2 regions of the Macrococcus psychrotolerans genome follow, and region 2 is predicted to be linked to the other one. Evidence: riboswitches for the same ligand, from Rfam matches in the RefSeq annotation. Region 2 holds a riboswitch; the other holds the start of a gene.
What was found. Region 2 has a riboswitch for S-adenosylmethionine ahead of QA539_RS01355 (MetQ/NlpA family ABC transporter substrate-binding protein). Riboswitches for the same ligand answer to the same signal wherever they lie in the genome.
Positions count from the first base shown of each region.

Region 1: linked by a shared signal. The riboswitch ahead of QA539_RS09755 (hypothetical protein) and the one ahead of QA539_RS01355 (MetQ/NlpA family ABC transporter substrate-binding protein) in region 2 are both predicted to bind S-adenosylmethionine.

Region 1 is NZ_CP124591.1:1,857,588-1,861,809, reverse strand. It holds gene QA539_RS09760 (LysM peptidoglycan-binding domain-containing protein) at 174-1,208, shown strand; gene QA539_RS09755 (hypothetical protein) at 1,247-1,513, opposite strand; SAM riboswitch class I at 1,582-1,681, opposite strand; gene QA539_RS09750 (thermonuclease family protein) at 1,724-2,341, opposite strand; gene QA539_RS09745 (YeiH family protein) at 2,480-3,439, shown strand; gene QA539_RS09740 (EVE domain-containing protein) at 3,557-4,222, shown strand, end outside.
Region 2 is NZ_CP124591.1:255,354-259,575, forward strand. It holds gene QA539_RS01340 (MutS-related protein) at 1-776, shown strand, start outside; gene QA539_RS01345 (helix-turn-helix transcriptional regulator) at 864-1,073, shown strand; gene QA539_RS01350 (hypothetical protein) at 1,066-1,563, shown strand; SAM riboswitch class I at 1,646-1,748, shown strand; gene QA539_RS01355 (MetQ/NlpA family ABC transporter substrate-binding protein) at 1,835-2,653, shown strand; gene QA539_RS01360 (lactate/malate family dehydrogenase) at 2,654-3,565, shown strand; gene isaB (immunodominant staphylococcal antigen IsaB family protein) at 3,873-4,222, shown strand, end outside.

The sequences.
Region 1 (4,222 bases), 440 kb from region 2:
ATTGATATATCAACGTTTTTCAAAGCTAAATGTTTTAATAGGTATATGTGCTAAAATAGTTCGTTTTTGGAGAAAACTTTAAAATTGAAAGGAAACTGTAATATTATGCATATATATTTTGTGTAATAATATAAATATCTTATTTTTTAACAATTATTATACGGAGGACTTGTATGAAGAAGAAATTAACTTTCGCTGCTATAACAGCTACAGCCGCCGCATCAGCTTATTCTTACCAAGCAGACGCAGCGGAACACAGAGTCAAAGCTGGGGAATCACTATGGTCTATTGCCAATCAATATAACACATCAGTTGCTCAACTTAAGACACTGAACAACTTGTCTTCAAATTTGATTTTTCCGAATCAATCATTACAAGTATCAAGATCTGTAAGCAATACAAGACCAACTACTGTACAAACAGTGAATCGTCCTGCAGTACAGAGTGGTGGGAAGATACATACTGTAGTATCTGGAGATAGCTTATCTTTGATAGCGTATCGTTACAATACATCTGTAAATGAACTTATGCGTCTGAATAATTTAACAGGATACTTAATTTTTCCTGGGCAAAGACTTAAAGTATCTGGAACTACAACGACAACGGCAGTATCCACAACAAGGCCAATTGCAGTGACAAGTAATGCAACATCCCATGTTGTGAAGCCTGGTGAGTATTTATCTTTAATTGCTAATCGTTATGGCATCACCGTTGCACAACTTAAATCATTGAATGGTCTGACATCAGATTTAATATTTCCGAATCAGAGATTAGTTGTTAAAGGTAATGGAGTACAAAGCACACCTACTGTGCGTCCGGTAGCATCACATGCGCCTGTTTCAACTACAGTTACCAATTTCGTTACACCGGTATTTGCACATTCTAATTTATATGATAACGGACAATGTACATGGTACGTGTTTAATAAACGAGCATCCATGGGAAAAGGAATTTCTACTTATTGGTGGCATGCACGTAATTGGGCAAATGGTGCGATTAAAGACGGTTATACTGTAAATAAAACGCCGGCCTATGGTGCGATTGCACAAACGTCTGATGGATATTATGGACATGTTGCTTTTGTTGAAAGAGTAAACGCAGATGGCACGATTCTTGTTTCAGAGATGAACTATGCAACGGGTGTAGGGGTGATTGGTTACCGTACGCTTAATCAATGGCAAGTATCAAGATATGTATTTATACATTAAAAAAGAGATAGCGTCTGCTATCTCTTATTTTATTCTGCTTAGGAAATACTGTGAAGTGCTTGATACTTATCGATGAGTTGTTTTTCGATTCGTGCGAGTTCGATATGTAACGATTTGATTTCATGGCGTAATAGAAATTCATCGTTACGTGCATCTGCCTCATCATACTGATCATTACCGAGTTGGCGTTTCAGTTCTTTTATTTTGTTTGTTCGTGCAATGCTCGCTGCATAACTAGTTGGTGTAATGCTGTTCCATTTTGTGAGTTCCTGCTTTAATGCTCTATAATCTTCTAAATTTCTCATGATTAACGCTCCCTTTTTATTGTATTGAAGATAAAAAAACAACGCCTCCTATAAGAAGCGTTGTAAGGTTCTTATAGTCGGATTACTCCGCAGGAATTAGCACCGTGTTCTTGCGAACCGGTTGCTGAGATATCATTGGGCCTGTCCCTCAATCTCTCTTTATAAGAATGCGTTATTTAATTATTTTCTATTCCATTATAACATATTTTCTTATGATGTGAAGGCGGACTTTATTCCTTTGATTAATCCATCTATCGCTGCATCTAGTATGCGATGCAGTGATTCTCTAATCTTCAGCATAATATCTGTCTCTTGCTGTCTTTCTTCTTTAGTAGAATTAAAACCTTCTCCGTCAACGTTCACATATCCTTTAAGAGACCATATTTTTAAACTTTCAGCTTTGGCCTTTCGTTCTGCCGCCAGCATTCGATTTAAATAATCTTTCTGTTGATACACATAGCCGACTCGAGCGTATCCTTGTCTGACCAGCTGTTCATTAATCATTGTATTACCACAGTAAAGATAGACTAACTCTCTCCCGTATCGATCTCTCTTCCCTTTTGTGTCGTATTGGACACTAAGATCGCAAGTCTTTACAAGTGATTCTGTATAACGTGCCGCTTCAAGAGCATATGGCTGAACGGGTGTATTTGGTTTTTTTGACTCAGGCGTATCAATGAGTAATAGACGGACTGTCTTTTTGCGGTTATTAATTTTCAATGAAACTGTGTCTCCATCAATAGCACGATCGAAGGTCGCCGGTACCTTTGGCATATCACTTTGAAAGGATGAAAAGTTTAATGTGAGAAACAATAATAATAAATTCAATTTAAAACCTCGTTTTTAGCAATATCCTTTAATTATAAACAAACATACGTTCGTAATCAATAGGTATAATGAATTCGTGCTTTAGATATCATCACATGTTAGATATAATAGACTCAACTAGAAAGTGGAGGCGATGTGATGAAGGTTAAAGGAGTGTTTTTGTGTCTATTGGTCGCACTGATTGCCACATACTTGGGTTATATTTTCCCGTTAGTTGGTAGTATGATCTTCAGTATTATTATTGGTATAATCATAGGCAATTTAATAAATACAGCACCTTATGAAGAAGGTATTAAGTATAGTGGTAAGAAGTTACTTCAATACGGCATTATTCTGATGGGATTTACGCTTAGTTTTAAAGCAGCATTGAGTCTAGGTGCATCATCCTTTCCGCTCATCATCACGAGCATCGCTGCCGCTTTAAGTGTGGGTGTTTTAGTGGGCAAGTTATTTGGTGTTAATCAGCGTTTAAGTACTTTAATTGGCGTAGGCACAGCAATTTGTGGGGGATCAGCAATTGCAGCAGTAAGTCCAATAATTAAAGCGAAAGATGAAGAGATTGCATTTTCTATTGCTACAATTTTCCTATTTAACATTATTGCAGTATTTGTCTTTCCGACAGTCGGTCACTGGTTACAATTTAGTGATACAGGCTTTGGATATTTTGCCGGTACAGCGATAAACGATACGAGTAGTGTAGTTGCAGCAGGTTATGCATTTAGTGAGGATGCTGGAGATACAGCAACGGTCGTCAAACTTGTACGTGCACTTATGATAGTACCGATTTGTTTAATATTCGCATTATTGCAGGCAGGTCAATCCTCTGTAAATTTAAAAAAGGTCTTCCCTTGGTTTATATTGTATTTTTTCATAGCGAGTATCGTTGCAAGTATTATTCCGATACCGGAATATATCACATCATATATTAAGACTTTATCTACATTCTTAATGAGTACAGCTTTAGCTGGAATAGGTATGACGGTAGATATAGGCAAGTTTTTCAAAGTTGGTATCAAACCGCTAGCGTTAGGTGCAATCACATGGATGGTTGTAATCGTAATGAGTTTAGTCATGCAGCAAGTATTACATATATGGTAGGTGAGTATAATGAAAAAGAAACTGTCATTTTCAGTGTTACTTGCGTTTCTTGCAGTATTATTTAAGAAGGATAATGTAAAATAAAAAGAATTATAAGTGGATTTAGGAGGAATTTGTGTGAATTATTTTTGGTTGAATTGCGGTTATAATAGATTTAATCATTTTGAGGATTTGATGAACCAAGTCTCAGTTTTTGATTCGACAGTGCATTTTAATCCGAATGAGGGATACCAGGCATTTAAACGTGCAAACCCTGGAGATCGCGTCATCTTTTACCTTGTACAAAATAAAATTGGTTTACTTGGGGCTGGAGAAGTACTTAAAGTCGAAGAGCCAAGACGTGGACAAATTAAAATTCATTTTAAATATGATACAAAGCTTGCACCTTTTACGAAAGACTATTTAATTCGAGATGAAAATTTAAAAGAGACGATACAAAGCATGAAAGAGCAGTTGCTGAATCCGATCTCAGAAGCGGACTATAACAAAATTATTAATGTCGGCCAGTATAAAGAAAAAATTAACCGTTACTTCTTAATGAAAGAAGAAATACCATTTGAATCAGGTATGGAGTATACCATTTATGTCAGCAACGTTAACGGTGTACATCGTTTAGGCTATAAACATTATGGAGAGATGCAACCAGAAGATAAGGTCATTATCTATAAAACGAAGCCGGAACGTGGGATATATGGTATTGCAGAAGTCGTTAAAGGAAAGCATGGGAATAAACCCGTGCCTGGGAGAACAGATGCAACTGCAATTATCATTAAATATATCGAA
Region 2 (4,222 bases):
ATCAAGAAGATTTCGCTGCATATTTCAAAGTAGTAGGACAAGCAGATGCAAGTTATAGTACTGCTTTATGGCGAACAACATTACCATATTTCGCTATTCCTGAAGCGGCTGAAGAAAAAGCGCTTGAAGCGGAGGAAGTGTATCACCCGTTACTTGATCGTGCTGTAGCGAATGATTTTAAGTATAAGCATTCTGTACTGTTAACAGGGTCTAATGCCTCGGGGAAATCTACGTTTATGAAAACGATGGCGATAAATTTAGTAATGGCTCAAGGTCTGAATACATCGACAAGTGAAAGATTTGTGTATCAACCAGGAATCATAGCCACTTCAATGAATTTAGAAGATAGTTTAGCGAAAGGTGATAGTTACTTTATCGCAGAAATTAAATCAGTAAAGCACCTCATAGAAGTGCTTAAATTGACATTACCGACCTATATATTCATTGATGAAATATTGCGTGGAACGAACACGAAAGAACGCATTGCTTCAGCAACTGCAATACTAGACTATTTGAATTTACATCAAAACAGTTTGCTATTTGCAGCGACACATGATATTGAATTAACTGAAATATTGACACACTTTGATTTTTATTACTTTAAAGAAACACTGACTGAAGATAATGATATAACATTTGATTATACAATCAGAAAAGGTGTTACAACGACTTCGAATGCAATAGAACTCATGCGTATTCACAATTATCCAGAAAGTATATATAACCAGGCAAAAATGCAGCTTAAACAATTAGAACAACTGAATGTAAGGACTTAAGCACCGCCTACGCGGTGCTTTTTATATATGTTAAAAATACTTTACATAATGTTAAGTATAATGTACATTAGTGGTGAGGTGAACAACATGCTAAAGTCTCATTTAAAGGAGTACCGCGCTAAATTTAATATGAATCAAAGTGAGTTAGCAAAAAGAGTTGGTGTCACAAGACAGACGATTGGTTTTATCGAAAAAGGTACGATTTCACCGTCTATCACGTTAGTGTTAAAGATTTGTCGTGTATTTCAATGTAAAGTTGAAGATCTTTTTGAATTGGAGGATATTGAAGATGAATGAACAACAATTTAAAAGAATTTATCCGTTATTTAATCTAGTCTGTATTGTGTGTATTGGATTACTGATCATCCCACTGAGTATGGTTATGCGTTATACGATTAATGAAGGTGATGTATTGTTTTCTGTTCATATCAACCCATACAAGTATGGTGATATGTTTTTGTACTTTATCATTGCGACAGTGATAATTAATATGATATTGATGGCTGTAAGTACAATATTTCTCGTATGGGCAAAGAAAAAGTTTAGAAAAATTAATTTAGTTCCTGAGATTAATGATCACGATGAAGGAATGAGTTTTGTAACATATGAATCGATGAAACGTTCTTATACTTGGTTGAGCGTGCTGTTACCGTTATTTACAGCTGTTATATTTTTAGTTCCAGATAATTTTGTGACCAAACCCACTGTACTAGGTATATTGCTGTTTATGTCTGTAATTATGTATTTAACGTATTATGTTAGAAATAGAAAGTTATTAAAGGATTAAAATAGAATTTTCAAAATATTCATTGACATCATTAAGATGTTTAATTATGATAGTAATCAATAAATAAAATAAAATATTTTAACTCTTATCCAGAGAGGTGGAGGGACAGGCCCTATGAAACCTCGGCAGCAGATTCTTAATGAACACTGTGCCAATTCCTGCAACGCAAGTTGTAAAGATGAGACGAGACTATACAGAAATTTATCCTGTGGACTTGTTCTTGTCCACGGGATTTTTTTATTTGAGTTAAAAAATTAGGAGGAAACTATGCATGAAAAAAGTATTAGGTTTAATTAGTGCAGTCATATTATCTGCATCTTTAGCAGGCTGTAGTTCAACTGAAAAAGAAGAGGATAAGAAGATTGTTGTTGCAGCTTCCCCTGCACCGCATGGAGAAGTTGTTAAACATGCAGCGGTTGCGATGAAGAAAAAAGGATATGACGTGGAAGTTAAGATTGTCAACGACTATAAAGTACCGAATAAGTTACTGCAAGAAGGCGATGTTGATGCTAACTTATTCCAGCATGTGCCATACTTGAAAGCTGAGAAAAAGACGCATCATTATGATATTGAAGAAGTAGGAAAAGTGTTCACTACGCCTATGGGGGTTTATAGTAAGAAGTATAAGAACCTAGATGAAATTCCATCTGGCTCTGAAATCTTCGTATCAAGTAATCCGGCTGAAGAAGGGCGTTTCTTATCATTCTTTGTCAATAAAGGTGTGATCAAGCTGAAAAAAGGTGTAAAGATTGAAGATGCACACTTTACTGATATCGTTGAAAATAAAAAGAATCTAAAGTTTAATAACAAACAAAGCGCAGAGTTCTTACCGAAGACGTATCGTAATGGTGAAGGGGCTGCAGTAATTATGAATTCTAACTACGCAATTGATAATGGGATTACACCGCATAAAGATGCCATCGCGTTAGAGGATGAATCTTCACCATTTGCAAATATTCTTGCTGTTAAAAAAGGCCATAAGAATGATAAGAAGTTTCAGGATTTGATTGAAGTACTTCAGTCTCAAGATATGAAAGATTATATTAATAAGGAATTCAACAAAGACGTCATTCCATATGGAGGGAAGTAGATGAAGCTAGGAATCATTGGTGTTGGACGTGTGGGCAGTCAAGTGCTGACTGACGTACAGTATTTGAACGTATTTAACGAGATTGTCTTGATTGATAGTGACGAAAATGTTGCGACTGGAGAGGCAATGGATCATTTGCACAGTCAAGGTATTGGTGTCACGAATCATATCAATATTTATGCGGGAACATATAAGGATTTAAAGGATGCGGATGTTATCGTTATAGCGGCCAGTACAAAGACAGATACATCAATTCCAGATCGCACTGCGCTAGCAAAGGCGAATACAGTGATTATTAAAGAAATCACTACACGTATCGGTGAAGTAACGACCGATGCCTTGCTTGTTATTATTTCCAATCCTGTCGATGCGATGACGTACATCGCTTCAAAGTATTATCCGGAGAGTAAAGTGATAGGTACTGGTACGTTATTAGAAACTTCACGTTTTAAAACTTTAATTGCAAATCATTACAACATTGACCCTAAAAGTGTTGAAGGGTTTGTGATAGGAGAGCATGGAGCACATGCTGTACCGCTCTGGAGTAAAACGCGTATTCATGGTATAGCGTTAGAGGAATATGAACAGCTTAGTGGTAACCATAAGATAGATAAAAATGAGATAACTGAGGCGATTGATAGCGTGTCATTTGATGTATTCCATCAAAAAGGCTGGACCAATGCAGCGATATCAAAAATCACTGTATTGCTTATCAAATCGCTTGTGCTCAATGAGCGTTCAATTTTCCCATTATCAACGAGAAATGAGGATATAGCATATAGCTTACCAGTACTTGTAGGAAAGGAAGGCATCATCCAGAGATTAGATATTTCAATAGATAATCAAGAAGCAAAGGATTTAACAACAGCTAAACAATTTATTAGAAATACAATAGAACAGCATTATAATTAAGACCTTGTAAAATTACAGGGTCTTTTTGTATGCATGTGGTTTCTAAGGATATTGTAAAAGGGATACGTAGTCATGATGCTAAACTGCTGATGAGAGCTAGCTTTATGTGAACGGCATAAAAGGTTGAAAGAATATTACATCTAATTAAAGAAAGAATTCCCAAGTCATTAGTCCATCAGAATGAAAGGATTTTTATTTTATTTAGTTTTAACTAATGATTAAAAATGTTTTGTGAGCACCATTCAGGGTAAATAATTAATGTAGAAAATGATGAGAATAATGAAATTATATTTTAGGAGTGGTGGAAATGAAATTTGTAAAAGTACTAGGCGCAACAACTTTAGCGGCTGCCATGTCGTTAGGTGCAGTGCAGGGCGAAGATGCCCTTGCTAAGCATTCAACAGCTGAAGTTCAGAAGCCTTACTATAAGTACTCTGGTTATACGAGCGGAAATGCCAAGTTTATGCTGGATAAAGATTTCGTGCGTGCAGTTAAAGTAAATAACGTAACCGTAAATGGTTATAAAGTAGACCTTAAGCGTATGATTTCAGGAGTTTCAGGCACAGGTTATACTAAGAAAGTTTATGATCAGAACTATACATTTTTTAAGGGGACTGATAAAAATCCATATACAGCGACTTTAGATGTGAGTAACAA